3 regions of the Brevibacillus sp. FSL K6-2834 genome follow, and region 2 is predicted to be linked to each of the others. Evidence: riboswitches for the same ligand, from Rfam matches in the RefSeq annotation. Region 2 holds a riboswitch; each other region holds the start of a gene.
What was found. A riboswitch is a leader RNA that binds a small molecule or an ion and turns the genes downstream of it on or off. The one in region 2 is predicted to bind S-adenosylmethionine.

Region 1: it holds a riboswitch for S-adenosylmethionine, as region 2 does, so the genes downstream of both, metK (methionine adenosyltransferase) here and NST96_RS02490 (sugar ABC transporter substrate-binding protein) in region 2, are expected to answer to the same signal.
Region 3: it holds a riboswitch for S-adenosylmethionine, as region 2 does, so the genes downstream of both, NST96_RS17990 (aminotransferase class I/II-fold pyridoxal phosphate-dependent enzyme) here and NST96_RS02490 (sugar ABC transporter substrate-binding protein) in region 2, are expected to answer to the same signal.

The regions. Positions count from the first base shown of each region.
Region 1 is NZ_CP151945.1:5,126,766-5,137,269, reverse strand. It holds gene NST96_RS24940 (SLAP domain-containing protein) at 1-345, shown strand, start outside; gene NST96_RS24935 (SLAP domain-containing protein) at 395-1,384, shown strand; gene NST96_RS24930 (S8 family serine peptidase) at 1,594-4,140, shown strand; gene NST96_RS24925 (hypothetical protein) at 4,166-4,639, shown strand; SAM riboswitch class I at 4,693-4,793, shown strand; gene metK (methionine adenosyltransferase) at 4,933-6,138, shown strand; gene NST96_RS24915 (polysaccharide deacetylase family protein) at 6,324-7,337, shown strand; gene NST96_RS24910 (sensor histidine kinase) at 7,337-8,479, shown strand; gene NST96_RS24905 (response regulator transcription factor) at 8,507-9,214, shown strand; gene NST96_RS24900 (glycosyltransferase family 2 protein) at 9,304-9,678, shown strand; gene NST96_RS24895 (helicase-related protein) at 9,813-10,504, shown strand, end outside.
Region 2 is NZ_CP151945.1:452,231-462,734, reverse strand. It holds gene NST96_RS02505 (catalase) at 1-1,495, opposite strand, end outside; gene NST96_RS02500 (ABC transporter permease) at 1,841-2,836, opposite strand; gene NST96_RS02495 (sugar ABC transporter ATP-binding protein) at 2,838-4,322, opposite strand; gene NST96_RS02490 (sugar ABC transporter substrate-binding protein) at 4,399-5,424, opposite strand; SAM riboswitch class I at 5,554-5,675, opposite strand; gene NST96_RS02485 (phosphotransferase family protein) at 5,741-6,679, opposite strand; gene NST96_RS02480 (S-layer homology domain-containing protein) at 6,922-8,034, opposite strand; gene NST96_RS02475 (WG repeat-containing protein) at 8,141-9,349, opposite strand; gene NST96_RS02470 (hypothetical protein) at 9,361-9,942, opposite strand; gene NST96_RS02465 (hypothetical protein) at 9,966-10,403, opposite strand; gene NST96_RS02460 (AAA family ATPase) at 10,390-10,504, opposite strand, start outside.
Region 3 is NZ_CP151945.1:3,630,946-3,641,449, reverse strand. It holds gene NST96_RS18035 (YhcN/YlaJ family sporulation lipoprotein) at 1-108, opposite strand, end outside; gene typA (translational GTPase TypA) at 246-2,081, shown strand; gene NST96_RS18025 (glutathione peroxidase) at 2,266-2,742, opposite strand; gene NST96_RS18020 (hypothetical protein) at 2,818-3,051, opposite strand; gene NST96_RS18015 (YlaH-like family protein) at 3,307-3,633, shown strand; gene NST96_RS18010 (hypothetical protein) at 3,646-3,921, shown strand; gene NST96_RS18005 (hypothetical protein) at 4,064-5,428, shown strand; gene NST96_RS18000 (DUF5665 domain-containing protein) at 5,504-5,839, opposite strand; gene NST96_RS17995 (pyridoxamine 5'-phosphate oxidase family protein) at 5,990-6,448, shown strand; SAM riboswitch class I at 6,541-6,658, shown strand; gene NST96_RS17990 (aminotransferase class I/II-fold pyridoxal phosphate-dependent enzyme) at 6,753-7,916, shown strand; gene NST96_RS17985 (aminotransferase class I/II-fold pyridoxal phosphate-dependent enzyme) at 7,913-9,097, shown strand; gene NST96_RS17980 (YhcN/YlaJ family sporulation lipoprotein) at 9,129-9,740, opposite strand; gene NST96_RS17975 (PhoH family protein) at 9,938-10,504, shown strand, end outside.

The sequences.
Region 1 (10,504 bases), 990 kb from region 2:
ATGACGGACCGCCAGAAAAAGCTCTTGGAGAAACTTACATTTGACATCTCCCCTATAGAGCCGGGTACAGTAGAAATTATCGGGTTTGATATTACAAAGGCAAAGGATGGACGATTGGTCGCCGGAATACTTGTTCGCAACGGGCTCGAGGAAGATTTTCGCCCGAACATCTTGCGAATCAAGATTACTGATTCGGAGGGCGAAGTAGTAGCCTCTGGCGCAATTGACGCCAGCAGAATGCAAGTTCGTCCTAGAACGAGTCGTCCATGGGTACTTGTTTTCCCGGCAGATATGGTGAAAAAGCCAGATGCAAATCTTCAGCAGTGGACGCTGGAGGTTACGTAAAGCAAGGGCAATGGCAATCATTGAAGCTGTCGTATGAGGAGGATACTGCATGAGTTGGTTATTGGAAAACTGGTTTGGCTCCAAGGAGAGCCTGGAGGCGGTGAGAGAAGAAATCCAGGAGAATCTGCACAAGGAGATTTATCTCGGCGTGTCTGGTCTTGATGATCCTGAGCAATCTTCTAACCGTATACCATCGAAGGAGCTGTTTCTCAGCCTTAATGGTCCTTGGGATAACCTCGATGAAGAAGAAGCGGAGCTGCTCCGTTTTGTGCATGATCAGCTCCCGCCAATTATTCGGGATGAGGTCGGGATTTTTCCTTTCTACACACAGGTGACAAGGGATGGTTATCTCGTACTCACTTATATTCGCAACGCGACGGAGCAAAGCATTTTGCTGGACCGACTGCGGCTGGACCTGAAGACACCCGAGGGAAAGGTTGTAGCCAGCAAGGGCTTTGACATGATGACTTTTGGACCGATTGGCGATGAGTCCAGCCGCCCGTGCGAGTTTTTGTTCCGCTGGGATGAATTTTCCGATCTGCCGGAGGAGGAGGTCCCGCTTACGCTGGGCTATCAAAGACCGGGGAAACAATCGGGTGAATCTGTAGTAGCAGGAGGAGAATTGGAAATGGATGAAATGGAATACTACCGTCAGCAGCTTGCTGCCAATCCAGTCGAAGAGGGCAAGGTAGACCTGAAGGCATTGGGACTGAAAAAAGGGGAAAACGGCGGTCTTAAAGTAGTTGTACTGTTTCGAAACGGCTTGGACAAACGCCTGGACTTTACCGAAGTTCCGATTGTTGTTCATGATGCAAACGGCGAAGATATCGCCCGTGTCAGCTACACATTGGAAAACATGAAGGTAGATCCAAAGGCTTTCCGCGTAATTGCGTTCCAGATCCCGGCTTCGTCGATCAAGAAACAAGATTTTTCCGTGGAAGAGTGCACGGTCTTTATTCCGAAAGCTTACGAGAAGCAGAAGGAATCCAAAGTGTATGATGCAACCAAGTCAACCAAGTCAAACGGATTTCTGCAGTAAGAACCCTCCCCTTTTCGCATCGCGAAAAGGGGTTTTTCTATCGCATCCGATTTCCAGTGATTCCCTGAATAGGGTTGCGTTTCACACTATCGTTCCGCTATGCTAAATGAATAGAATAGGCTACAAGGGAGCGGGCTTTTTTGTAAAAACAAGCTCAAACACCTGTATTCCTTTTTCGGTTGAGAAAAGGGAGGAAGGACTGTAGTTACATGAGGAAATTTATTTTAACAGTTGTCGCTGTCTCAGTAGGGTTAATGGCTGCATTTGGGGGAAGCCAGAGGGCGAAGGCTGCCATTACCAATGACGAATATATCAACAATCAGACTCATTTGAGGCAAATCAAAGCTGATCAGGCCTGGAGAAAAGTTACTGGGAGCACAGTTACTATTGCCGTCCTTGATACGGGAGTAGACCATAACCATCCCGATTTGAAAGGAAACATCCTTCCGGGAATCAACCTGGTTGAGCCGGGGAAATCTGCCCAGGATGACAGCCAAAACGGACATGGTACCGCTGTTACTGGCATATTGGCGGCCAGAGGGAATAACGGCATCGGAGTCTCGGGGGTTTTAAGGCATGCAAGGGTTTTGCCTATCAAGGTCTTGAACAAGTACGGCGAGACAGATGTAGAGCTGCTTGCAAAAGGAATTAACGTCGCGATTGATCGAGGAGCCAAAATCATTCTGATGTCCGTGAGTAGTCTCTCCTATTCAAAGTCGTTGACGGCCGCCATCCAGCGAGCAGAAGCTAGTGGAGTAGTTGTAGTGGCCGCCAGCGGAAACGAAGCGAACCGGGTTGCCTATCCGGCTGCTTATCCAACCGTAATTGCAGTTGGAGCTGTAAAAGGAAACCTGAAGCCGCTCTATGATTCAAACACAGGGCCGGAGTTGAATCTCGTCGCTCCGGGTTTTAATATCTACACGACCAAGCCCAAGGGGAAATATGGAGCATTTAGCGGCACGTCAGCCGCAGCTCCTCAGGTAGCGGGCGCTGCGGCATTGGTGCTGGAGCGCAATCCGAATATGACGCCGCTGGATGTACGCCAGCTCTTGTACCAGACGGCTGAGGATCTCGGTGAGAAAGGGTGGGACCGGCAAACAGGATATGGACTGGTCGATGTCAATCGAGCCATTACCGAAAAGCTGTCTATGGATTTTCATGAACCAAATAATACTCGGAGTCAGGCCAAGGCTTTTCCGATTGAATCACAGCTGAGGGCGAGTTTGTCCGAGTCCGACAAAATGGACTGGTATTTCATGGATATTCCCTATGACGGAAAAGTGACACTGGTCGCAACTGTCACTTCAACGAATACAACCGCGCTGGCTGCTACCTTTTTCCCTGAAAATCGCGAAGCTTCTACCTATTACATAGGGAACGGAGACACGCTGACTGTACCGGTGAAAGCTGGTAGAATGTACATCAGGATGGAGCGAAGCTTCGGTGTGAAGGGCTTTACCTATCTGTTGACCAGCCGGTTTACGATCAATCCGGACAAGTATGAGCGCAACAATACAATGGATACGGCCCGCCCGCTGGTAGGCAACCAAATTTCCGTAATCGGGAACTTCCATGAAGAGGGCGACGAGGACTGGTTTTCTTACTATGTCCGCGAATACGGCCGGCTAAACGTAACAGTCACTGCCGATACCAAGCGGATCGACCTGAACATGAAGATCGGCAAAGAGGGACAAGCCTTTGAAGAATTTGACAAAGGCGACCGGAATGACCCGACCGAGCGCGCCCAAAAGGAAGTATCGCCGGGCAAATACTACATCAGGCTGACCGAGTACTGGCGAAATCAGGTGAACGGCGAGTACAAGCTGGACGTGTCCTATACGCCGATTCGGAAGGATACCAATGAGCCCAACGATACATATCGCCAGGCGTCACCTTTGGCCAACGGAACGCTGATGACAGGAACCTTGCCTACTCATACCGATCAGGACTGGTTCCAATTTACGGTCGATTCCGAATCCTACGTCAGCATACGCGCTCCGTTCGTTCCCGTATCGACAGGGATGCGGCTGGAGCTGTACGGTTCGGATACATTGAACTACTCGCTCTTTGCCACGAACGACGTAGCGCAGCTGTCCGATCTGGGCAAAGAGGTGCTTGGCATGAAGCTGAAGCCGGGCAAGTATTATATCCGTCTGACAACCACATTGCCGTTTAAATACGATTCGTACCGGCTGACTTTGACCAAGCAGCCTTTGATCGCGGGTTATCGTGATATTTCCACGCACTGGGCCCGCAACGAGATCGCCAGACTCAGCACGAAGGGAGTCGTCAAAGGCTTTGATGATTCGACCTTCAAGCCTGACCAGTCGGTGACTCGAGGCCAGTTTGCGACGATGCTGATCCAGTCCATGCGGGCCAAAGGGATGAATATCGTTACGTATACAGGCAGAAATCCGTTCAAGGATCTTTCTAAAAATCACTGGGCCTATGGCAATCTGCTGACTGCCCACCAGCTCGGCATCATCAGCGGCTATCCAAACAGCACCATGCTGCCGGATCAATCGATCACACGGGCAGAAATGGCACTGATGGTAGCCAGAGCAAATAATCTCGTGCTCTATAATCGCAGCAGGTCATCGTTTACCGACGTGCCGACAAGTCACTGGGCGTCTCCCGCCATTGAGGCGCTGACGGCGAAAAAGTGGATAAGCGGTTACGGACGGACGTTCAAGCCGCAGGGAAGAGCTACACGTGCAGAGGTGGTCGTCCTGCTGGCGAAGGCTTACAGTTTGTAACTCTATGGAAAAGGAGAGAACATAAATGAAAAAAGCAACCAAGGGAATCCTCGCCATAGCAATTGTCGGGATGGGGGTCTTTGCTTCGCAGGCGATGGCAGACGGCGTTTCCGGTGTCCCGGGCTCAGCGGATGATCCGGTCGTCACCAAAAGCTATGTGGATCAGCAAATTCAAAAAGCTCTTGGCGGAGGCGCAGGCACAGGCGGTGCATCCGTCTCGACGGGGTTGACAGTGGTTGAGCTGCACCCGGGGCAGACGCTGTACGGTTTTGAGGGTACGGAATTTATCGTCCGTACGGGAAAAGTACAAGCAGTAGCCGGCGATAAAGGCGATGGCTTGACAGATATTACCGAGGGCAAGGACCTGCGAGCGGGAGCTCAGGTGGCTGCCAATCATCTGCTCTTGATCGCCCGTTCGGACAATCGCGGATTGCGCTTGAATGCAAACTACAATGGTGTCGCGCACATTATGGTTCGCGGCAAATACGAATTGCGCTAAGCGCTTATTGACACCGGCTATAAAAACGATTATTCTATTATCCGTAATGGATACTCTTATCCAGAGCAGGCGGAGGGACTGGCCCCATGAAGCCCGGCAACCGACTCGAGCGGTGCTAACCAGCAGAACGGATACCTGTTCTGGCCGATAAGAGGGTAGGGAACGCAAACACCAAGCACCTTTTCCTCTAAAACAGGAAAAGGTTTTTTTTTTGCTTGTGCCTTCGTCTAATAAGAACCTGTTTCGGCTACCACACTATTTGTATGAGGTCAAAGGAGGTAGTACACATGTCTTTGCAAAAAGGTCGTCGTCTGTTTACTTCTGAATCCGTCACCGAAGGTCATCCGGATAAGATTTGTGACCAAATTTCCGACTCTATCCTGGACGCCATTTTGTCCAAGGATCCAAATGCTCGCGTAGCATGCGAAACTTCCGTTACCACTGGTCTGGTACTCGTGGCAGGGGAAATCACCACGAACACGTACGTGGATATTCAAAAGCTCGTCCGTGACACCATCCGTGAAATCGGATACGATCGCGCCAAGTTTGGTTTCGATGCCGACACTTGCGGTGTTCTGACCGCTATCGGCGAGCAGTCTGCCGATATCGCCCTCGGTGTAGACCAGGCGCTGGAAGCCCGCGAAGGGAAAATGACTGATGCTGAGATTGAAGCGATTGGTGCCGGCGACCAAGGTCTGATGTTTGGTTTCGCCTGCAACGAGACTCCTGAACTGATGCCTTTGCCGATCAGCATGGCTCACCAGCTGGCTCGCCGTCTGACCGAAGTGCGTAAAAACGGCACTTTGAGCTACCTGCGCCCAGACGGTAAAACACAGGTGACTGTAGAATACGACGGCGATAAGCCGGTTCGTATTGATACGATCGTTATTTCTACCCAGCACGCTCCGGAAACCACTCTGGAACAAATCAAGAACGACCTGATGGAGCACGTGATCAAGCCTGTCGTGCCAACAGAGCTTCTGGATGCCGAGACCAAATACTTCATCAACCCGACTGGCCGTTTTGTTATTGGCGGACCACAAGGGGATGCCGGTTTGACAGGCCGCAAAATTATCGTCGACACCTATGGCGGATACGCTCGTCACGGCGGTGGTGCTTTCTCCGGAAAAGACCCGACAAAAGTGGACCGCTCCGGCGCATATGCAGCCCGCTATGTAGCGAAGAACATCGTCGCTGCCGGCTTGGCTGAAAAATGCGAAGTACAAGTGGCCTATGCAATTGGTGTCGCACAGCCAGTGTCCATCAGCGTAGATACATTTGGGACCGGCAAGATTGCCGAGGACCAATTGGTAACACTAATCCGCAAGCATTTTGATCTTCGTCCTGCAGGTATCATCAAGCAGCTTGACCTGCGTCGTCCTATCTACAAGCAGACAGCGGCATACGGCCATTTTGGCCGCAACGATCTGAATGTGCCGTGGGAGCGTACAGATAAGGCAGAAGCGCTCAAGCAGGATGCAGCAGGGCTGTCCAAGTAAAGACCAAGCGCGAGAGCCTAGTGATACACACTAGGCTCTTTTTCTGTCATTGAAAACGGATTTCCTCTATATTTTTAAGAAGACTAGGCCTTAAGACTTGCGGCAAACTGCTGGAATTCAGTTCATAAAGGAATCCGTTCGTATATGTCGAAATTCCTATATAGGCATAAAGGAGGGAGTTTTTTGTGCCGAAGAGGTGGCCCTTCTTTCTCGTATTTTTCATTGCGCTAGGGCTCGTTGTGACTGCCGGACTGCCCGATACTGCCTCTTTTTTTAAAGAGGAGGCTCCAAAAGTGCAACCTTTCCCCCATGTCACTACGTCTATAAGCACAAGCGAGGAGCAATCGGCTGCACCACAGACAGAAAAAAACCGGGAAGAAGCAGCGTCCTCCAAGCTCTGGTATAGAGATCGGGTAGTCGTATTGACGTACCATCATGTGACCGACGATTCTGACCAGCGCTATGTTATTGGGGCGGAGCAGTTTAGAGAGCATATGACGTTTTTATTCGAGAACAATTTTCATCCGATATCACTGGCGGAATTTGTGCGTTTTGTCGAGACAGGAGTTTTGCCCACTGAGAATGCAGTCTTGCTTACATTTGATGATGGGTATGAAAGTTATTACACACATGCTTTTCCCGTAATGCAGCAGTATCGGTTCCCATCGGTCAACTTTGCCATACTTGGACGATTGCGGGATACCGAGGAGCGAAAGAGAGAAAAAATGACCACGCCGCTATCCCGTCCGCAAGTGAAGGAAATGCTGCAGACCGGGTTGGTGGAGATCGCTTCTCATACATACAGTCTTCACGACGAGAGGGCCCGCAACGAATGGGGAGATCTGGGACCGGAGACAGCACCTGTGTACATGGAGGAGCTCAAACGGCTCGAAGACGAACAAGAATACCGCAATCGCCTTTACGTAGATTTTACGATGTCGCGGGTAGGCTTGAGCGATCTGGTGGGCAAGCAGGTGCAAGCTATTTCCTTGCCGTTTGGATACAGCAATGACATCGTACTGGACATAGCCAAGCAAGCGGGCTACCGATTTGTCTTCAATTCAAATCGAGGTGTGGTAACGGCCCAGGTGAATCCGCTTTCCATCCCCAGATACGATGTCGGGATCAGGGAAATGGATGTGCCCAAGCTGCAGGCGCTGTTCCAGACGGTCAAAAACGAGGTAGAAGGAGATCAATAATGAATCAGGCGATCAGTATTACCATGTTGGATGGTGTGATCAATCGCACGATCGAGACGGTAGAGACGAGCAAATCGCAAATATTCGAGATCGCCGAAAATGCCAGGCAAGAAGGAAATTCCTTAAAACATGATTTGCATGAATTGCGGCAGGAAATAGCGAAAGTGATAAGCAAGGTAGATGAACTGGAGCTCTCCTACCGAAGGGCGCGAGCGCGCCTGGTGTTGGTTAGCCGTAATTTTCAGACATACACAGAGGAAGACATCCGCATCGCTTATGAAGAAGCCAACCGTATTCAGGTAGAATTGTCCATTTACCGGGAACGGGAAGACAATTTGAAAAAGCGGAGAAACGATCTGGAGAGGCAGCTTCGCACGCTGGAGGAAACAATCGAGCGAGCAGAAAAGCTGGTTACGCAGATGGGGGTTGTGCTGGGGTACTTGACCGGCGACCTGAGCAAGGTAGGGGAAGCTCTGGAGGAGGCCAAACAGCATCAGCTGATGGGTCTGAAAGTAATCCAGGCGCAGGAAGAAGAGCGGAAGCGGGTAGCGCGAGAAATCCATGACGGGCCCGCTCAATCCATGGCAAACGTCGTGCTGCGGTCTGAAATTGTCGAAAAGATGCTGAAAAATGAACGCATTCTGGAAGCGCAGATGGAGCTGCACGAATTGAAGGAAATGGTCCGCCTCAGTCTGGCTGACGTCAGACGGATTATCTTTGACCTTCGGCCCATGGCATTGGATGATCTGGGGCTGGTCCCGACGCTGCAGAAGTACATTCAGACGTATGAGGACCGCACGAAAATCTCCGTGGATCTGGTTGTCTTTGGCGTAGAGCAGCCGCTGAAAAGCTCTGTAAAGGCTGCGATGTTTCGACTGGTGCAGGAGTGCTTGAACAATGTTGAAAAGCATTCCGGGGCCAGTATGGTTCAGGTAAAAATTGAATTTCAGGAAAATACGTTGCGCCTAGTGGTCAAGGATGACGGAATCGGCTTTGATCAGGCAGCACAAAAGGCCAAGGGAGGCTCCTACGGGCTGCTCGGCATGAGAGAACGTGCCCAGCTGCTTGAGGGAACGATGGAATTGCAGTCTTCCCCTGGAGAGGGAACAAAGGTCATGTTTCAAATACCAGTCAAATTCTGAAGCAAGAGTGTACAGGGAGGATGAAATATGGAGAAGGTACAGCAAGAAATTCGCATCGTTATTGTGGATGATCACCAACTGTTCCGTGAGGGTGTCAAGCGTATTTTGGAAATGGAAAAGGACTTTCAAGTCGTGGGAGAGGGCGCTGACGGAGAAGAAGCTTTCCGTCTGGCCGAGGACCACAAGCCCGACGTAGTCCTGATGGACATCAACATGCCAAATGTGAGCGGTGTTTCCGCTGCGGAACAAGTTATTTCCGTAAGTCCCGGCACTCGCGTCATCATGCTGTCGATCCACGACGATGAAGGATACGTATATCGTACGCTTCGCTCGGGGGCGTCAGGCTACTTGCTGAAAGAAATGGGCACGAACGATCTCGTCGAAGCGGTGCGTGTCGTCGCTTCGGGTGGAGCATACATACATCCAAAGGTAACCGGCAAGCTGATCGAGGAATTCCGCCGGTTGAGCGAGCAGGAAGGAACGAATGATCGCGGTATAGCCGTGGATGATGCGGAACCAATCGATCCGAAGGTAATTGAGTCGCTCACCCGCCGTGAACGCGAGGTTCTCCAGCTGATGGCGGAAGGGAAGAGCAACCGTGCGATCGGGGAGTTCCTGTTTATTAGTGAAAAGACGGTAAAAAACCACGTCAGCAGCATTTTGCAAAAGCTGAGCGTGCAGGACCGTACGCAAGCTGTAGTTATTTCCATCAAGAATGGCTGGGTAAAACTGTAGAGCAGCTTCTTTTCTGCTTGTGATTTGCCGTTTGGCAGCACCGTGTCCAAGCTATCCCGCATACCTTGATCGTAAGAGGAGGTATGACCGTGATGGAAGAGCTGGTCGTGTGGTTGCTGGCGGCATATGGGTGCTCCTCTTTACTTGTGGGATTGGCGAATTTCTGGATCAGGCGGACGACAAAAGATGTCCCTCCGACTTACGAGCACTATCGATTGCTGCTGTTCAATTCGGGGGATGTGGTGGAGCAAGCTGTCAGGAAGCTTCAATTCCACTCGTATTTGCGAGGAACCCCTATTTGCATTTCGTATCAAGATGATGGATCGGTTGACGATACCATCCGGATCATGACGGTGTTGGAACGGACAGACTACCCGTGCAGGGAAGATCGGGAAGGCGCGTTCGGCGAGCCCGTCATGACCATAGATCTTCGCCAGAAGGGCGAACAGGAGCGCGCGCAATAGCGCGCTTTTTTGCGTTTTCAGAGGGCTCTTGCTTTTCTATGAGAGTTCCAATGGGATTTCCGTAGAGATTTCTTTGCATCCCCTGCAGTCTTTTTGCAAACTGTCCATAACAACAATCGGCGGGGGTTGAGTCTATGCGGGAATACTTGCTCTACATCAAAGTGTCGGGGGGAGCGGCGCAAGCCCATATCACGCCGTGCTTTCAGGTAGATCAGGCATTTTGGCGGGAAAGGGAGGGGGCACAGCTGTATGTGATCGGCAAAAGCAAGTCACTGGCTCTCGCTTTTTCCCTGCGCGGAGAATTGAACAATGCGCTTGGAGATCATGCGTTTACGGAAAAAAGCGTGGACAGCTATCGCGCTCTCGCCTCCACTCACGTGAGAGAGGCTACTGTATTATACGGCAAGCAGGCAGCAGGCATGACTCCGATTGAAAAGGAATGGTTATCGCTTGAAAGTGTGGGGGGGAGCGGAGAACAAGCAGACACGCTTCCTTTGTCGCCTTCAAGCAAAGATACTTTGGAAGACACCGATGAACTGAAACGCGAATCCGAACGGCTGCTTGCATGGATGAGCGGGCGCGCTCTTTTGTGGGACGAGGTCGGTGTTCTTTTAAACAAAAAGGGATGGGCACCAAGGTCGCTGGAGTACTGCTTTCAGTGGATGATTCTCTCGGGAAAAGCAGAGCGGAGGCCGGGAATTGAGTGGAGAATAAGGAGGAGCTGGCTGCGACATCGCATGCTGTTCACGTGTGCGAGGTGCGGATCGGAGCAAACGATCGTGCTGACGCGCTGCCATTCATGCAGACAGGGGTGTGCCTACTGTAC
Region 2 (10,504 bases):
CCTGCTCCAGACCCTCCCGGACGCGACGGCCGTAATCGGGATCGCATTTTGTTAGCATCTCGATCATCTTGTCCTGAATTTCCTTCCTGCAGACGCGCAAGGCGTTTACCAGATTTTCGATCAGATCGTCCCGCTCCCAGTCCTCGAACATCCGGTAACGCTCCCCGGCCTGTTTGAAGTCATTGGTCCGGTCAATTTTTTGCCGCACCACATTTCCCGCTACGTACGGCTCGTGGTCCTTTTCTTCCTGCACGACCTCACGCAGTCCCCCAATCGTGGACGGCTCGTAGTTGATATGCGGATTGGTCCTGTCCACATGGTAGAGCATTTGACCGCCTTCCTGATTGGTGGCTACGCGTTTTTTCGGAGCGTTGATCGGAAGCTGCAAATAATTGGCGCCTACCCGATAACGCTGTGTGTCAGAGTAGGAAAACGTCCGCCCCTGCAGCAGCTTGTCATCGGAAAAATCCAGTCCGTCGACCAGTACGCCCGTCCCGAAGGATGCTTGCTCTACCTCCGCAAAGTAGTTTTCCGGATTTTTGTTCAACACCATTTTGCCTACAGGGAGAAACGGAAATTGTTCCTCCGGCCAAAGCTTGGTCGGGTCCAATGGATCAAAATCAAGCTCCGGATGCTCGTCATCGCTCATGATCTGGACACAGAGCTCCCACTCCGGGTACTCGCCTCGCTCGATTGCTTCGTACAAGTCCTGAGTAGCGTGGTTGAAATTTTGTGCCTGAATTTTTTGGGCTTCCTTTTGCGTGAGGTTCTTGATGCCTTGGGAAAGCGGCTGCCAATGGTACTTCACCAGAACGGCTTCGCCCTCTTTGTTGACCCACTTGTACGTATTGACGCCCGAGCCCTGCATCTGGCGATAATTGGCCGGGATGCCCCACGGAGAGAAAAGAAACGTAATCATATGCATGGCTTCCGGGGTGTTGGAGATGAAGTCAAAGATGCGCTCCTGGTCCTGAATATTGGTCACCGGGTCCGGTTTGAACGCGTGAATCAGGTCCGGAAACTTCATCGCATCCCGAATGAAAAACACTTTCAGGTTGTTGCCTACCAGATCCCAGTTGCCGTCTTCCGTATAGAATTTGACGGCAAAGCCGCGCGGATCGCGCAATGTCTCCGGCGAGTGGATGCCGTGGGTGACCGTGGAAAACCGGACAAACACGGGTGTGCGCTTGCCCGCTTCCTGAAACAGCTTGGCCCTGGTGTACTTGGCTATAGGCTCGTCTCCCACTTTGCCGTACGCTTCAAAATAGCCATGGGCACCTGTCCCGCGCGCATGAACGACCCTCTCCGGAATGCGTTCCCTGTCAAAATGGGTGATTTTTTCCAGAAAATCGTAGTTCTCCAGTGTCGTGGGGCCTCTTCTGCCCACCGTCCTCATGTTCTGATTGTCCGTAATGGGGTGTCCTTGCCGGTTGGTGAGAGAATCTTCGCCCTCCCCCGCAGTCATTCTTTTGTCGTATACGCCGCCGGCACCCATTACCGAGGTCCCGTTCTCTCCTTCCGCTGACGCTCCTCGTTCCTGATGAACATCACTCATTGCATTCCCCCGCTTTCAGTCAAATAGCTTGCTTGCACGTTTTTTGGTTGCACATATGTAATATCTTCCTGCGGGGGTAGCTTTATGCAAAAATTGCCTGCGAAACCATTAGAGAGGGAATTTCATGCCACATACGAATGTGTAACACTCTGGAGATGTTGGTCGGCAAAACCGCTACAGGGCACAGCCTAAAGTGAGCCTGAAAACTGGCTTCTTCTGCTGCGCCCTGTATGTAGCGACTTTCATTTGGCTTCCAAGTCAGCAAAGGATTGACTCCAATCCTTCCTACGCCCGCTTTCTGCGCAATTGATAGTACGTGACTGCCAATGCCAGCGCCAGGACAATTCCTTTAATGATGTCATACGCATAATAAGGAAGATTCAGCATCGTCATGCCGTTCAGCAGGACACCGATCAGGATGGCCCCGACGAAGGTGCCGAATACATTGGGCTTGCCTGCGCCAAATACAGAGAAACCGACAAACGCCGCGGCCACCGCATCCATCAGCATGGAGCCTCCGCTGCTCACCTGACCGGTTCCGATTCGCGCAGCCAAGAGCATCCCTCCGAGTCCGGCAAACAGGGCAGAGAGCACGTAAGCAAGCGTCCGGTACCGGTTCACGGGTATTCCGGAGAGCCGTGCCGCTTCCACATTCCCTCCGGTCATATAAAGCATGCGCCCTTGTCTCGTATAGGTCAAATAAATATGCGTGACCGCCACCAGCAAAAAGGTAAGCAGCACAGGCACCGGTACGGAGAGAATCTCGCCTTGCCCCAGCCAGAGAAACCATTCCTGAAATTTGCCCGGAGCAGTCGTCCCGTCCTCCATCGGCATATTGGCGTAGATCGAGTAGCCCTTTGAATAGGTCATATGGACGCCGTTTACGATGTACAGCATCGCCAAGGTCGCCAACAGGTCGGGAATCCGAATCTTCACGACCAACAGCGCGTTGATCAAGCCCACCAGAACGGCCAGAACGATCGGAACCGCCAATGTCGCGACCGCCCCTTGTTCGTACCAGACCATCATCGATGCGGAGACAACGGTAGTCAAGGAGACGGTCGAACCGACAGACAGGTCGAATCCGCCGACAATCAAGGAAAACGTAACACCGACGGCCACAAATGTGACGATGGAGATGGAGCGCAAAATATCCGTGATGTTGGCATAGGTAAAGAAATAAGGATTGGTCAGGCTAAAAAGCAGGATGACGATGGCGATCACGGCAACCGTTCCGTATTTATAAACAAAATCAAACAAGCTGTATTTTTTTGCTTCCATCTTATTCACCCCCGCTTGCGTAATACATGATTGACTCCTGGGTCGCTTCTTCCCGGCTCAGCTCTTTTACGATTTGTCCCTCGAACATGACGAGGATCCGGTCCGCAATCCCCAGCACCTCGGGAAACTCGCAGGAAAAATACAGGATGCCTTTTTTCTCCGCGGCGAGCGAGCCGATCAGGCGGTAAATGTCGCTTTTCGCCCCGATGTCCACACCCTTCGTCGGCTCGTCGAACATAAAGATGCGCGCATCCGTATCCAGCCATTTTCCGATAGCGACCTTCTGCTGGTTTCCCCCGCTCAAGTGGCCGACAGGCTGACGAATGCCCGCTGTCTTTACCCCCAGTTTTCGGACGATCTTCTCGGCTTGCTCCGACTCCAGTCTTTGCTTCACAAAGCCCCTTGGCGACCATTTGGCCAGGGTAGCCACCGACAGATTGCGGGCGACCGACTCCTCTACGAATATCCCTTCCTTGCGGCGCTCCTCCGGCACGAGGACGATCCCCGCCTGGACTGCCTCTTTCGGCGTGCGAAGCCGCAAAGCCCTGCCGTTTACAATCAGCTTGCCATCCTCCCACTCATCCGCGCCGAACAGCAGACGTGCCAGCTCCGTCTTCCCTGCTCCAACCAGGCCGACGACACCGACGATTTCTCCCTCGCGCACATGCAGGTCCGCTCGGCGAACCTTGCCTCCTCTGGCGTTTTTCACTTCCAGGATGGTCTCGCCGATCGGCACCTGGGTCTTCGGGAACTCCTCGGAGAATGTCTTGCCCAGCATCGCGGCGATGACCTCGTCCATCGTTGTGTCCGCCGTCTCTTTGGTAGAGATCCGTTGTCCATCGCGCATGACGGTGATCCGGTCGCAGATTTGAAAAATTTCCGGCAGCCGGTGGGAGATGTAGATAATGCCCAACCCCGCTTGCTTGCACTGCTCGATGATCTGAAACAGCCGCTCTGTTTCCGTGTTGCTGAGCGGAGCTGTCGGTTCGTCAAAAATAATGAATCGGGCCTGCTGTACCGTCGCCCGGGCGATCAGGATCAGCTGCTTTTCGGACAGCGTACAGGCTTCCACCTGCTTTTTCACAGGAATGGAAAAGCCAAACCTTGCGAGAATCGCTTCCGCCTCTTCATACAAGCGGCGCCAGCTGATCAAGCCCTTTGCTTGGATTTGGCGATCGAGCAATATGTTTTCCGCTACACTGAGGTACGGGATCAGCGCCGTATCCACTTCCTGATAGACGCATTGAATCCCGAGCGCTTTGGCATCCTGCGGCGACTGGATCGCGGCCTCCCTGCCATCAATCACAATAGAGCCTCCGTCCGCCACATAGGCTCCCGTCAAAATCTTCATCAGCGTGCTCTTCCCCGCTCCGTTGGCTCCGAGCAGAGCGTGAACTTCTCCCGCTTTCACTTCGAAATCGACGGAACGGAGCGCGGGTACGCCAGAGAACTGCTTCATGATGCCGTTCATCTGCAAAGTCGTCATTTTCTGTCCCCCCTTATTAAGGAAGAATCCCGTTGATGGATGATCAACGGGATTACGCTACACCATCTATGCAGGATTACTTGCCCCATTCTTTCACGTACTGGGAGAGATCTCCCATCGTGATTTTCTTGTCCGTCGGCAAATCGTCTCGCTTGACCAGCACAGGATTCAGTTTGACGCTGTCCGGCACCTGCTCGCCGTTGATTTTTTTGAAGACGGTTTGGGCTTGAATCCGTCCGATGTTGCCCGGGTCTACCGCTGCAGTCGCTACCCACGAGGTAGAGGGATCCTGCATGAGCTGCAGGTCTTCGTCGCTCAAATCGATCGAGTATACTTTGATCTCGGTACGGCCGGCTTGCTGAATGGCGCGGGTCGCTCCTTTGGCGAACTCATCCCAGGAAGCCCAGACCGCTGTAATATCTCCTTTGTTTGGATACTTCTTCAGAATGGCTTCCATCTGCGATTGCGTATCCAGCGCGGTGTTGTTGGTGGCACTGCCGAAAGCCGCAACCTCCTTGATATCCGGATATTTCTTCAAAAAGGCTTCGTACGTGATCTGGCGTTTTTCCATCGGTGCAAAGCCAGCCACCCAAATTTTCACGATGTTTCCTTTGCCGCCGGTATCTTCAGCCAGCTTCTCCAGGCTAAGCTCAGCCAGCTTCTGGTCATCCTGCTCTACTACCGGAACCCCGGGAAGCTTGATGTCTGTATCAAACAGCACGAGCGGGATGTTTTGCTTCACAGCCTTTTCTGCTCCTTGCTGCAGTGCTTCTGCAGTGCCGTGGTCAATCAGAATGCCGTCGAAACGCTGGTTGACCGCCGCATCCAGGTTGGAAGCCATTTTGGACAGATCGGTATCTGCGTTGAAAACAGTCAGCTCTCCGCCGTTCTTTTCTACTTCGGCTTTGACGCCGGCAATGTACTGAGCCGAGAATGTGCCTACGTTTTGCCGCATCACGAGCGCGATCCGTTTTGCTTTCTCGCCGGAGCCGCCACCCGCTCCGCCGTTTCCGGAAGACGCGCTGTTGCCCCCGCCGCAAGCTGTCAGCAAAAGAGACGCAGAAAGGATAAGCGATCCAATCAAACTAAACTTCTTTTTCATATCGGAAAACCCCCTTTTTAAAGTAACACGGTACGCTGTTCTGCGGTTTTGAACCGGAATCGACATCCATTTGCTCCATCAAAAAAGCCTCTTTCCAGATGAAAGAGGCTTAAATCAGCGGATTTTCGCCTCTCATCTGTCAGGTATCGCTACCTGTAGGAGTTAGCACCTTGGCTCAAAAGAAACGTGTTCCTTTGCGCTAGGTTGCCGGGCTTCATTGGGCCAGTCCCTCAGCCTTCTCTGGATAAGAGTTCATATTCTCATATCAAAACCTTTTGTATATACAGAATATAATGGCTGCTTTCAAACCTGTCAACTAGGATTTTTTCCCCTTCCCTGTCCCTATCTTTTCAAATGCCTGGGCGACAAACCAACTGTGCTCCTCCCGCATCTTTTGTTCCGTAGACGCATCGAGTCCCCAGTCGGATATTTTGGAAGCCGGGCGCAAAGCTGCGAACAGATCCCAGTAAGACAGGTCTGTAAAATCGAACTTCGTCAAGGATTGATAGCGACCGGTAAAACGAAGCATCGCCTCGATGCCGAATGCCCACAGAATCTCCAGTCTGGCGTTGGCAACATCCGCGAGCGGATCTCCGAGCTGCGCGTCCTCCCAGTCGATCACTGCAGCAAGCTGTCCGTCCCTCCACATTACATTTCCTGGCCAAAAATCTCCATGCAGCAGTACGCATGGATTCCGCGAAGGAAATGGCCAGACTGCCTCCAGCACATCCCGAATGCGTCCCTCACCCAGCGATTCATCTGTGATTGCCGGCCGTTTTTCGATTTTCTCGGTACATGCCTTCTCCAGTTTGGGCAAAAAGGACAAATCCAGCTTCGAGACGTCCACACTGTGAATCCTGGAAAGCTGCGCAGCTAGCTGGAAAACGTGGTCGGTCACATCGGCAGGAGTGAACTCAGTCTTTCCCTCGATGTATTCAATCACGACGTACGGCGTGGAAAAAATCTCGCCTGATTGATCCAGGAAAAATGGCACTGGCGCGGCCACCCCCACAGACTTCAGGAGTTCCATCAGCTTGAATTCATCTGCCGCCACATGGGGATTCTGTGAAATGTCTGCCGCACCGTGCCGGCGCACAACCATTTTTTTCCTTTTGCCGTCAAGCTGCTCGATTTCAAGCGCCGTCACCTGCGCTGAGACACCGCCTTTCAACTCCCAGGAGCGAACCAGCTTGCTTTGGGGTTCAAGCCTTTGAACCAATCTTTGAAAGCAGTCCCTTTCCGTTGATTCTGTCATTTGCACCTCTCCTTTGCCTTTTCCGGAATATTCGCTATCCCCGTGATCAAATCATCCCGGTTTCCCGCAGAAGATGAAAAATGAAAAGCGGACAGCTCTCGAATGGGCCGTCCGCTTCTTTTGCTCGCTTTACGGGTCAATCGCTGTTTATCGCTTTAGTTGGATGTGCAGCCATTGCATTTTTCACCTGGACTGCAACTGCTAAAGCCAGCGCCTGACCCAATCCCCCCACAAATTCCCAACTACTTCTGCTGGTAATTTACTCTTACGATCTTCCAGCCATACGGGCTTGATTCTTCCTGTTCCAAAGAGTATTCCACCTGATAATTTCCTGTCAGCGTATGCTGATAGCTTCCTGTCACCCACAATCGCTTCGGATTGCTGTCATCTTTCCTGACCACCAGGCTGCCGCTGTAATCATGCAGAGGGAGCGGAGCGATCTCTTCCAGTGACTCTTGGGCGTCCTTGCTGAAAAACTGCCCGATCCGCGACGGGTCCTTCTGGACATACGCCTGATTGGCGGCGGTGAGGAAGAGGTTGACGATGTTTTTCTGGCGAAGCTGCGTTTCCTTGAACTGCTGAGGCGTATCGCGTTTCCAAAGATCATGCAAGCGTTTCAGGACGATGGCAAACTGCGCTCGTGTCATTTGTTTTTTCGGGTCAAAATTTTTGTCTGCGTTAAAGAGATAGAATTCGGAAATCGCTGCCGCATAGGGCGATGCCGTATCCTCGTATTTGGGATCGTGCTTCCACAGATAGTAGCCCGTATAGTAAGGCTTCACTTCATCCAGCTTGAGGGTTGTCGCCCGCATTTTGTAAGGAGCCAGGACATGGAACAGGATCATGCTCGCTTCTTCTCTGGTCAACGGCTTTTGCAAATAATCGGAGGACAGCCACCAGTCGATGTTGTTCTTCTGTGGCTGCTTCATACCTCCACGTTCGGATAAGTGCAGGTAGTACAGCATGCTTTCTCCCGGATCGAAGGAATTGACAAATCCGGTTTGTATGTCTAGCATGGCGCGCATATTGGCAAGGAGTTGTTCCGTTTCCTGTTTATAAGAGAACCGTTGATCCACATGCGTATTTGGCTTGGCTGTTTCCAAGGGACCATAGATGCCTTCCAGCACCCGGTTCAGCAAAGCCAGCGCTTCGCCCCTGGTAACCGGATTGTCCGGATGAAAATACCCGTACTTGAGGCGGTAAACATTCAGTGCGCTCAGTTCCTCGATTTCCTTTTGGGCCCAATGCCCCTGAATATCCTCATAGTATGCGGGAGCCGCAGAAGCGCCGGGGACAAAAAAGCTTTGGACGAACAGACCGAACATAACGATCCAGGCAAGATAACGTTTGTACATTTCTCAGTACTCCTTTCCAAATAATGCTTCGGGCAACATTTTCCCTAGGTAAGTGATCGTGCTGATGCTGACGGACGGGAATACCATGCGATTATCGGATTTCCGTTTACTTGTGGACTGCTCCTGTTTTATCGATCTGGATCAGCTTCCCGTTCTGTTTGACTGTGGCGACGCCATTTTTAAAAGGCGTGGCGTACTCGTACTGATAATCGATGACGAGGCTTCCCTCGGCGTTGATGTACCCGAACTTCCCGCCCTTTTTCACGACAGCGAGCCCTTCGGAAAAGCTTGTCGCATGGTCGAATTGATACGCAATCGCCAGCTCCTTGTCAAACGGATTGATCTGTTTGACATAGCCCCATTTCCCGTTCTGCTGGACCGGTACAAGCACAGGGGCTGGTGCGGCTTTTGGCTGCGGCTTTGGCTGGGCGGGCTTTGCTGCAACCTGACTGGGCTTTGCTGGTTGTGGTTGCGGCTGTACGCTAGGAGTCGGCTTGCTTTGCTTTTTTGGGCTTTCTTTCTTCGGTCTGGGGGCGGCTTCTTTTTTTGCGACTGTCGGAGGAGCGGCTTTTGCGGCAGTCTCCGCTGTCGCCGCCGGGCTGGGCGTCGCTGCCGCTTCTGCTGGCGGTTGTACCGCCTGTTCCGCTGGCAGCTCTGGCTGCGGCATTGGGGGAACAGATGGAACCAGCTCTTTCCCCTGCCCGCTGAGACTCGACGCTGTCTCTATGGCTGCAACTGCCTTTTCCTTGGCAAATCCAAACAGGGACGAGCGCATATCTTTTCTATCTCCGTCACTTGCCGGGCTGTAGGCATTGAACTCCTCCGTCTCCTCTGCTGGCAGTTCTTTGCTCTCGGAGGTCTGGCTGGCCGGAGCGGGTTCTGGCTGGGCACTTGCCGAATCGCCTTTTCCGCCGCTCATCTGGGACAGTGCGACGCCGTTAATAATCAGCGTGACTGCCACGATCGCTCCTCCGATGATCAGGCTTTTGCGATTGCCCCAGCTCTTCTTTTTTTTGACTGGTCCGGCGGCGGCCGTCACCTGGATGTGCGTTTCCGTCCGCTGCCCCTCATACTGGGCCAGGACGACCATGTTTCCGACCACACCTACAGTTACAGCACCTGCCTTGGTTACTGTGCCAATCTGTGGCTGATCTGTGCTCCAGCGTACTTGCTCAGTAATGTCCTCCTCCCGTCCATCCATCCAGACGAGGTACGCCTTCAACTGTGCGGTTTGACCGGGATGCAGCTCCAATTCAGCCGGTACGACTTTGATGTAATGGGTAGTAGGCTCCCCGGTATTCGATTGTATGGACATGGTGGCACCCCCTAATTCTTCAGGTTTATCGTATAGGTATTTACACCTTGAACAGAAACGGCGTTAAAGTAAGCAAGACCGGACTGAGGAAGCTTCACAGCGTACGAAATGCCTCCTCCGGCATCTTTTAGGCCTTTTACCGTCACTACGCTCGGGACGGGAACGCTGATCGCTGCCGGCTGATTCGTCAAAGTAAGTACGGGGTATACCGACTTTCCATTGACAAGGATCTCGATCTGATCTCCGTCTTCGGCGTTGAAATCCCAAATCAGCATGGTTGCCTCCCCCGCTTCGTCGGCAGGGCTCTCTACGACAAAATCCTTCGCTTCCAAACCGGCCGTATTCTCTTCGGCAAACAACTGTTCACCGGCTGCGACGGACGTGCTGACCCGGCTATTGACGATCTGAGCGGCATCCCCCTCCGGCTGTCCCCCCGTAAAGAAGACGGCCGCGGCAATCAAAATGGTTGCCAGCAAAAATGATTTTCCGATTCCTTTTTCGCCGGGGACCGCATCATGGGGCTCGGGTTTGCTTCTGCTGTCCGGAGCGTATGACCGAGGCGCATCTCCCCTCGTCTCCGACTTGCTTGACATGCGGCGCGACTCTTCCACTTGCATCACCCCTGCTTTCTCACGGTGAGACTAATCGGATATTTGCAGTACCAGTAAGACAAGAAGACCCGGGTCACCAGAACAATCACGACCGCTCCTCCTATCGCCAGCCACTTCGGAAACAACAAGCTGTCTGCCCACTGGTTCATCACTTCCAGACCTGCAGATGTTCCAATCGCCATAAAGTAAGCGATATGCAGGAAAGGCAGCAAAACCGGGTATTTTCGGTACAAGGTTCGCAAGGCTCCCACCCGGACGGATGCGAACAGCAGTCCGCCGATCACTCCCAGCACAATCAGGGGATACCCCAGACGGGGAGCCTCGTACTTGGCTACCTCGATCATGTCGAGGATAGAGAACAGCGGCATGGTGACCAGGATCAGTACACAGGGGAGCAGGAGCAGATAGAAACAGACCGCGAACATCGCCTTAGCTGCTTTCATAGATAGCCTCCTCCACCACATCGCATTCTTCCAACATGGTCAGCTCTTGTATGGTTGCGTGTTTGTTTCGGCTCAGGCGCATGGCGTGCGAGCGTATTGCC
Region 3 (10,504 bases), 2.5 Mb from region 2:
CAAATTGTTTGTTTGGGTACCTTTATTTTGATCCGTGCCTGCATTTGCACACCCGGATACAGTTGCCAGCACCATTACGCCAACAAGAGAATACGCCCATTTATTCATGGGGAGCCACCTCCTTCGGTTAGTATGAGCCCGCATTGCACTCGATACTCAGGAAGGGGCTGGATGTCAAAACACCCCATTGTGCCATTTTTCTCTACCTGTTAATATGGAAGGTACGCATACTAGAGGAGGTTTACATGAAGCGTCTTGACATACGCAACATCGCAATTATTGCACACGTCGACCACGGTAAAACGACATTGGTGGACAAACTGTTGATTCAATCCGGTACATTCCGCAGCAACCAGCAGGTTGAAGAGCGGATGATGGACTCCAATGACCTGGAGCGGGAGCGCGGAATTACCATTCTGGCAAAGACCACATCCATTAAGTACAACGAGTACACCATCAACATTCTGGATACTCCTGGGCACGCCGACTTTGGCGGCGAGGTAGAACGGATTATGAGCATGGTGGACGGCGTTCTGTTGATCGTCGATGCTTTTGAAGGATGCATGCCGCAAACTCGCTTTGTATTGAAAAAAGCGCTGGAAGCAAAAGTGACGCCTATCGTCGTGGTCAATAAAGTGGACCGTGATAATGCACGTCCGCAAGAAGTCATCAACGAAGTTTACGACCTCTTTATTGATCTCGACGCAACCGAAGATCAACTGGAGTTTCCGATTGTATACGCATCCGGATTGCAAGGGATTGCGGGTATGGAGCCGGACAAACTGGAAGGAAACCTTCGTCCGCTGTACGAGACGATCATCGAGCACATTCCAGCTCCGGAAGCGAACTCCGAAGAGCCATTGCAGATGCAGGTTACGATGCTGGACTACAATGACTTCCTCGGCCGCATCGGGATTGGCCGTATTTACCGCGGTGTGCTGAACGTAAATGACACCGTTGCCCTGGTAAAACGGGACGGCTCGGTTAAACGGATGCGCGTGCAAAAGCTGTTTGGATTCTCTGGCCTGCAGCGTGTTGAGCAAAAAACGGCAAAAGCCGGTGATATCGTTGCCATCGCCGGTCTCGAGGATATCAACGTAGGGGAAACTGTCTGCCATACAGATCATCCGGATCCATTGCCGCTGCTGAAAATTGACGAGCCGACCCTGCAAATGACATTCCTCGTCAACAACAGCCCGTTTGCCGGACGCGAAGGCAAACACGTAACTTCCCGCAAGCTGCGCGACCGCCTGATGGCCGAGCTGGAGACTGACGTATCCCTTCGCGTAGACGAAACGGATTCTCCGGATGCGTTTATCGTATCGGGACGCGGTGAGCTACACTTGTCCATTCTGGTTGAAAACATGCGTCGTGAAGGCTTTGAGCTGGGCGTATCCAAGCCAGAAGTAATCGTGCGGGAAATCGATGGCCAAAAGATGGAGCCAGCCGAACGCCTGATTATCGACGTGCCGGAAGAATACACCGGTTCCGTCATGGAAACGCTTGGCCAACGCAAAGCTGAAATGGTCAACATGATCAACAACGGCTTTGGCCAGGTTCGCCTGGAATTCATCATTCCGTCCCGTGGTCTGATCGGCTACCGTACAGAGTTCTTGACGATCACACGCGGATACGGCATCATGAACCACTCCTTTGACAGCTACCGTCCGCTCGTTCCGGGCAGCGTTGGCGGACGCCATGCAGGCGTGTTGATCTCCAATGAAACGGGAACGGCCACCACGTACGGTCTGATGTCCGTCGAAGACCGCGGCATCATGTTTATCCAGCCGGGTACCGAGGTATACGAAGGAATGATTGTCGGCGAGCACAACCGCGACAACGATCTGACCGTAAACGTCTGCAAAGAGAAGCACGCGACCAACGTCCGTTCGGCAACGAAGGATGATACCGTGAAAATGAAAACGCCTCGTCTCTTGACGCTCGAAGAGGCGCTGGAATATCTGAATGACGACGAACTGTGCGAGGTTACCCCGCAATCCGTTCGTTTGCGTAAAAAGTATCTGACCAAATCGGAGCGCGAACGCTACGAGAAGCAAAAACGCTATGCGTCTCAGTCTTGATTTGCAGAGGCAAACGCAATTTTGTCTGGCATGACATACTGTCCGGATACGAAAGTAACCATGCAAAAAGCCGCCTGGTAAAAGGGCGGCTTTTTCATTTTCTCAGCAAGAAATTGCTTCGGCCAAGAGGCAAAAAACATCGCAGGCATTCACCCGAGACCAATGTGTATGAACTGGTTTGCCCCTACTGCAAATACTGTTCGATCAGCCCGGTCAATTCTTCCGGCTTCACCCGCGGATCAATCCGCTTGACGACGTTTCCTTCACGGTCGACCAGAAATTTGGCAAAATTCCATTCAATGTCCTGGTTTTCCTCGTTGGGGGCGTGCTGCTTCAGATACTGATACAGGGGATGAGCATTCGGTCCGTTTACATCAATTTTGGCAAACAGGGGAAAAGTCACTCCGTAATTTCGATCGCAAAATGCCGAAATTTCTTCAGCCGTACCAGGCTCCTGAGCGCCGAATTGATTGCACGGAAAACCAAGTACGACCAAACCGCGGTCACGATAGCGCTCATATAATTCCTGCAGTCCTTTGTACTGCGGAGTCAGCCCGCAAGCACTGGCAGTGTTGACGATCAGAAGCAGGTTGCCCTTGTAGCGGGCCAGTGTCGTTTCTTCACCAGCGATGGTTGTGACGGGGATGTCGTAAATACGCAAGGATTCCACCTCTTTCAAAGAGTTGTGATCCCGTCCACTATACCACGTCAAAGGGGAGTCATTCCAGCCTGCCGGCTAAAGCAACTGTTTGATAATCGTCATTTCGACCTCGGACAAGATGATTTGCTGCACAGATTCCGACCCTTTTCGTGCGGTGCTTTGCAGGATGCGTACAACTCCCTCCGGGTTTTGGGCGATAATCGTGCGGATCTCCCCATTCCCGCTCTTTCGCCGAGAATCATGCATGACAGAATAACCGAAGCGCTCCTGCAGAAACTGCAGGCTTGCCTGTACCTGAGCGTGCTTCATGCGAACCCCTCCCGACCGCTTCTTTTCTATTGAACGTATGAAAAAAACAGGACGAGAATGCATGCCAGTCTGTCAACCTGCAGTCACAGCATTTTGACAGGTTTCAAGGCAACTGATAAAGTGATAAGGATGGGGTAAACCAGTGCAAGAGCCTCTGGGAAACATCATTACATACGAGAGAAAATGCGGGGGAGAATTCGCTGGTTTGCGAGCGCTTACCCGAAGCAGTATGGCCGCAGGGCAGGAGGGTTAAAGATGGAATGGTTTGAGGTTGTTTCTACCTATGCTCCTTCTTCAACGGAGGGACTTTCGGCTTATGACAGCTTTCGGATGTGGGCTGATCATAACCGGGTGTGGATCATTTTTGTACAATTGATACTTGTCTATTACATGGGATTTGCCACTCGTGTGCGAATGCCCATTTTAAAAACAATTTTGCTTTACGTACTGCTCTTTATCGGCGCTCTGATCTTTGGCATTCTGGATGTGCAGCTGCCTGTGAAAAGCGCCCTGCTCGTAGCGATTGCCATCCTGGTGATCGTCAAGGTCAGAATTAAGCCGGAAGGAAGCAGCAGAAAGTGAGGGGGAGCGCACGTGAAGCGTGAGGATGCATTGGCCAATTGGCTGCAGATCAGGATTGTTGCGGATGCTCGTCCGGACGATCGCTCCGCCGCTGATACTGCCGCCTTTTTTGAGGCCATTCTCAAAGAGGATCATCAGGCGAGCAACCTGACCTACGAGGCAAATGAAGACAGCTACGTGGTTTCCGTTCTATGCAATCAAGAGAAGGTCGAACGGAGATACGATCGTGAGGAGGCAGAATCCCTGCTGAGGGCAATCGAGCTTGAACCGCGATACAATGAATCATAATCACTGTTCTGAAACAAGATGGCTCCGCCTTGCATGCTTTGGCGGGGCCCTATTTTTTATTTCTGCAACTTTTCCAAGGTTGCCCTCGTCTGTAACTGTGCCCAGGGCATTGAGGGAAAACATGGAAAGGGGAAGTACATCAATGAAAAAATACATGACCAGGCCCGTGCTGGCAGTTGTGGCTGCCGCTACGATAATTGGGGGCGTAACGCCGCTGCTGGCCAATGCCAGTACAACCGGAAGCAGCAGTGCGATCAAGGTTGTCATGAATGAAGAAGGCAAGCAAGTGACTCGCTACAATCTGAAAGAGCTGGCAACAAACGATCCGGCCACGCTCAATCTGTTGCTGAAAACGCAGGCAGATCACTTGTACATTGTAGTGGACAAACTGAATCTCGACGTAAAAATGCAAACGTACATTGAGCAAAATGAGGCGGAGTGGAACCGGATTTACAAGGAGTACTATTCCGATATTTACCTCGAAGTACGTTTTGACGAAACCGAGCAGGGCTTTGTCAGCCTAACTCCAGAGACAAAAGAAAGCACCACCTACCTGAAAGGTGAAGTAACGGATGAAGTAACCAAAGTCGTGGTTGTCAAGCCAAATGGCGACAGCATCGAAGTCGTGCCAACGGCCAACGACAGCTTTTCGGTGAGCTTTGCGGCCACTGTGAGTGCGACTCCGCAATACGCGACAGTGAAAGCTTACGTCAACGACAAACTGGTCGATACCCGCGAAGTGCGGATCAACTCGGGAACTGTTGTAGATTCCGATGTTTTGATTCATACGCAGGCTGTTTTGGATAGCAAAAAGGGTGAATTGAAAGTAAACGGCATTGTAAACCTTACGGCAGGCAAAGTAGTCGTGACCTATGACGGAGACAAGAGAGGCGCCGGCGTGAAAAAGCTGTGGGACGGTGTCGGCTCCTATTCAGTCACCATGAAGGATGTAGAGGCTGACAAAGGGAAAGTATTGATTGAGGTGTACAAGGACGGCAAGAAGCTTGATTCGGAATCCGTCGATCTGCTTGTTGTCAACAAGCCGGATAAACCGACCAAGCCGGAAAAGCCGAAGCCTGCCCAATACAAAATTACCGGAACCGCCAAGCTTGACGCCAAAGATAAGGAAATTGAAGTAGAAGGGGAAATCGCAGGATTCTCCAAAAACCAAAAAGCGAAGCTGTATGTAATCGCTCCGGACGGCAAAAAACACGAGGTCAAGATAGACGATGACGGGGAGTTCGAAGTGGAGCTCTCTTACAAAAATCGTTCTTACAGCGCCAAGTCCGTCCATCTGGAAGTAGTCGTTGACGGGAAGGTCGTAGCACAAGCTGACATTCCTCACGGTACGCCAGTAAACGAAGTTGATGACGATAAAGATAAAGATAAGAAAAAGAAGGACAAAGACAAAAAGCATCCGAACGGAAATGCGTATGGCTACTGGAAAAAGCATGGCCATGACGATGACGGAGACGATGACGATAACGACGATCGCGACAACGACTAATCCGTTGCATTCTTGAGCGACCGCGAATGGCAATCTTCTTTCTGCTCCGGGCAGCTTGCCAATCATTCCATTTGACTAGGGCTGACGGTAGGTGGAGACATAATCCATCAGTTGGCTGATGTAGTCCCCGATGATGGGAATCGAGAGGAATTTGCTCAGGACGGAACCGAGAATGGCCAGTACGATGGCTGTTCCGATCGTCAGTCCCAGGCCCCGTGCCAGACCTGCCAGGAAATTGATCCAAAGCAGCTTGCGCGGGGCTGTATAATTTTGAATGACATCTGCCAGACGGATATCCTCTAAAAACATGGCGATTTTGTCCATCCGGTCATTTAATTTGCGTGCCTCCTGAATTTCTTCGAGGAGCTGGTCAATCTTTGACAACAGGCGGTCTGTGGGGCTTTGTGACATCTGGTTTCTCCTCCTGTCTCCTATGGTTACCAGTTAAGTAACAGTGTAGGGAAAAAAAGGGGAAGAATCAAGCGCATGCCGGAAAGGTTTGCCTATCTCTTCCTTGGCGGGTACAATAGACGTACAAAACTTACACAAGGAGGCTTCGGAATGGCTGAGACCGTATCCCAAACGCTTTCGGAGGAACTGTTCGGGTTGTTGCAGCAGGAGCGGTTTATCACATTGGGCACCATTGACCATGAGTCTGGGGCGCCATCGCTCAGCTCGCTTTCCTGGACGTTTGCGGCATCGCCGCAAGTCATCCGGTTTGCGGTAGACAACCGTTCACGCATCTTGACCAATATCGCCAAGCAGCCACAAGTGGTTCTGCATTTGATTGGTGCTGGCTCTTCTTATGCCATTAACGGAAGGGCTGTATTGAAGAGTGAGCGGATGGAGGAGGTTCCCCTGAAGCTGGCGATGGTGGAGGTTACCATTGAGGCGGTGCGTGATGTCATGTTCTACGGTTCCCGTATCTCCGTAGAACCGCAGTATGAAAAAACATATGATAAAAATGCGGCGGCGAAGCTGGACAATCAGGTGATGACAGCACTGCGCAAAGCGGAGTAACAGAGAAAACGGGTGAAAACGAAGAGGAAATATCTGTTGACAATCACTCGATATTTCCGTTAGTATTAGGATCAACAAATTGAATAGCAAACTTCTTATCCAGAGAGGCGGAGGGACTGGCCCGATGATGCCCGGCAACCAATTTTCCTGTTAACAGGACGATACTGGTGCTAATTCCTGCAGAGCAAATCATGCTCTGAAAGATGAGAAGGGTTTGCTTGCGGCGACGTAAACAAAGCCTTCTTTTCAAAAGAAAAGAGGGCTTTTTCATGCCCTCAACATCAAAGCAGAGGGAGAGATTGCTATGCATCTGGAAACGAAACTGGTACAGGCGGGGGTAGGTCGTGATACGATCACGGGCGCGGTAAGCTTCCCGGTTTACTATGCGACCGCTTACCGCCACCCGTCTCTTGGTCAAAGTACCGGATACGATTACACCCGTACGGCCAATCCGACACGCAAGGTGCTGGAGGAGGCGATCGCAGAGGCCGAGTGCGGTGATGCCGGTTTTGCCTGTGCTTCCGGGATGGCAGCGATTCACACAGTCATGGGACTTTTTTCTCAAGGCGACCATTTGATCGTTTCGCTTGATTTATACGGTGGGACATACCGTCTTTTTGAGCAGGTCCTTTCCCGCTACGGGCTCCAGTTCAGCTATGTTGATCTGCGCGATCTTCAGGCATTTGCGGGCGCGATCCGTCCGGAGACAAAAGCCGTTCTCATCGAGACGCCGACAAATCCGCTGATGCAAATAACGGATATCGCTTGCGTAGCCGGGATCGCCAAACGAAGCGGTTTGCTGACCATCGTGGACAATACCTTTATGACGCCGTACTATCAGCGTCCACTGGAGCTGGGGGCAGATCTGGTGCTCCATAGCGGGACGAAATATCTTGGAGGCCACAATGACGTGCTGGCTGGCCTGATTGTGACAAAAGGCGCTGAGTTGTCTGAAAAGGTCCGGTTTTTGCACAATTCCATCGGTGCAACCCTCGGCCCACAGGATTGCTGGCTGCTGGTCAGAGGCATGAAGACGCTCGCTTTGCGTATGGAGCGACATCAGAGCAATGCTCTCCAGGTTGCGCGCGAACTGCGGGAGCATCCGGCGGTCACCGATGTATTCTATCCGGGATTGGACGATCATCCCGGCTACGAGATTCAGAGCAAACAGGCGACCGGTTACAGCGGCATGGTGTCCTTCCGCGTTCGCTTCTCTGCTCAGGTGGGGCCGTTTTTGGAAAACTTGCGCATCATCTCTTTTGCGGAGAGTCTGGGAGGCGTCGAGTCTTTGTGCACGTATCCGGCGACACAGACTCATGCCGACATTCCGCAAAAAATTCGAGAATACGTCGGGGTCTGTGATCGTTTGCTGCGATTGTCGGTAGGAGTTGAACATCCGGATGATTTGATTCATGATTTGATACAGGCTCTCGATGCAAGTCTGGTAGCGGAAGGGTGTAGACGATGAAATTTGCCACGAAACTGCTTCACGGGACATCTTGTTTCGATCCGGTGACCGGTGCGGCATCCACGCCGATTTACCAGGCATCTACGTTTCACCAAGCGGATTTGGACCGTCCGGGCGCATACGACTATGCGCGGTCCGGCAACCCGACCCGGCATGCATTGGAAGAGGCGATTGCCGTCCTGGAGGGCGGTGCGCGGGGATTTGCATTTGCTTCCGGCATGGCCGCGATTTCCAGCGTGTTTATGCTGTTTTCCGCGGGCGATCATGTTGTCGTGGCAGAAGATGTCTACGGCGGAACGTATCGCTTTTTGACCAAAGTGTTGTCCCGCATGAATATTGACGTTACGTTCGTGGATACGACCTGCGTAGAGGCAGTGGAGAGAGCCGTCACTCCTCGCACTCGCGGGATCTACCTGGAGACACCTTCTAATCCGACGTTGAAGGTGACAGACATCGCAGCTGTCTGCCATATCGCAAAGGCCAAGAATATCATAGTCATTGTCGACAATACGTTTCTGACCCCGTACTACCAGCGTCCGCTTGAACTCGGAGCAGATATCGTCATCCACTCAGCGACGAAGTTCATCGGCGGCCACAGCGATGTCGTTGCAGGGCTGGCTGTTACCAAGGATGCTGAGCTGGGTGAACAGCTTTACTTTATCCAAAACGGCATGGGAGCGGTACTCGGAGCGCAGGATTCCTGGCTGGTGATGCGCGGGCTGAAATCGCTGAAAGCCAGACTGGATGTAAGCACCCAAACAGCGGAAAAGATCGCTCGATGGCTCGCAAATCATCCTTCCGTTGCAAAGGTACATTATACGGGACTAGCGGGTCATCCCGGCCACCAGCTCCAATCGAGGCAGGCGAGCGGCCACGGAGCCGTGCTGTCCTTTGATGTGGGCAGCAGAGAGCGGGCGAAGGCTTTGTTTGATCGGGTTACGCTTCCGATCGTAGCGGTCAGTCTCGGAGCCGTAGAAACCATTCTGTCGTATCCGGCGATGATGTCACATGCCGCTATGCCAGCGGCAGAAAGAGAGCGTCGCGGTATAACGGACGGATTGATTCGCTTATCCGCCGGACTGGAAGACGCTGACGACCTCGTCCGCGACCTGGAACAGGCGCTTGAAGGTGTAGAGGCCGCTTTATCTGAAAGCAAAAGCAAGGCATTCTCCGGGGCATAACCGGGAGAATGCCTTTTTATTGAGGAGCTTTTTACTGCCGGTTGACCGGTATTTTGCGATTTCCTTCCGGTTTTGCGTTGCCGCTGTTGTTCAGGCGTTGTTCGTTTTCTCTGGATGGCGCTTCCTCTTTCATTTGAACATCGCGAGGGGCTTGGGGAATGATGCGTCCGACAATATCAGCCAATTCTTCCGCAATACCCGCCACGGGCCGGCCTTTTTGCATATCAGTGGACATTTCCCGCAAGCGTTGAACGATGTCGGGATCGGCCGTTACGAGCGCAGTGGCGCCTTGGGGATCTTCCTTCAAGGCTTCTGCCACTGTATATTTGATGACCCCTACTTCAGGTCGATCCAGGTGGGCGTTGACGTCGATGCCGATAACAGCCCATTTGCCCAATACAACAGCGGTGGCATCCTTTACGTTTGGTACACGGGTGGCCAGTTGAACCAGCCGGTCTGCAGTAGCTTGTGACGATTGGTTATAGCCAGGGGACGGTGCTGTTTGCTGTACGCGCTGCGTTTCATCTGCCCGTTTCCCGGGCTGCGGTGCTGCTTGATTCCCGGGAGGCTTGTTGCCAGACATGCAGGCGGAGAGCAGCAGGCTGACACTGAGTACAAGTACGGCTGTCCGCTTCACGGTCATTCTCCTTCGCTTCTTAAGTTGCTCCCACACAAGTCATGCATGATTATCTGTATTTTGTTCTCCTGTCCACCTTTTCATGCGGGACTCGTCTATCTTCACTCTTGCCGACATAGACTGTAGTACATCACGTCGCGGCTACTGAGCATCCCACCCGCAATTGCATAGGGTATAACAGATGGGTAATAGGAGGCGAGATTTTGAAGAAAATCTACGTGCTGGACACCAACGTACTCCTGCAAGATCCACGAGCGATGTTTTCCTTTGCGGATAACGAAATCGTCATACCCGCCGTGGTGTTGGAAGAAATTGATTCCAAAAAGCGCTATATGGACGAGATTGGCCGCAACGCTCGTTATGTGTCGCGGCTGTTTGACAGCTTTCGCGAATTGGGGCATCTGCATCAAGGCATCCTTTTGGAAACGGGTGCGCTATTGCGCGTCGAATTGAACCATTCCTCGCTTGCCAAGCTTCAAAAGCAATTTACGGAAATGACCAATGACAACCGCATTCTGGCGGTAGCGCTTAACTTGCAGGAAGAAGAAAACCTCTTGCCTCAACCACGCCCTGTCATACTCGTCTCGAAGGATGCCCTGATGCGAGTGAAAGCTGATGCGCTTGGACTGATTGCCGAGGACTTTCTTTCGGACCGCGTCGTCGGCGAGTATTCCCACATTTACAGTGGTTATCACAAAATGCAGGTTGCCCCGGAAATCATCAAAAATTATTACGGCAGCCGAAAGTTGTCACTTTCCACCTGTTTTCCG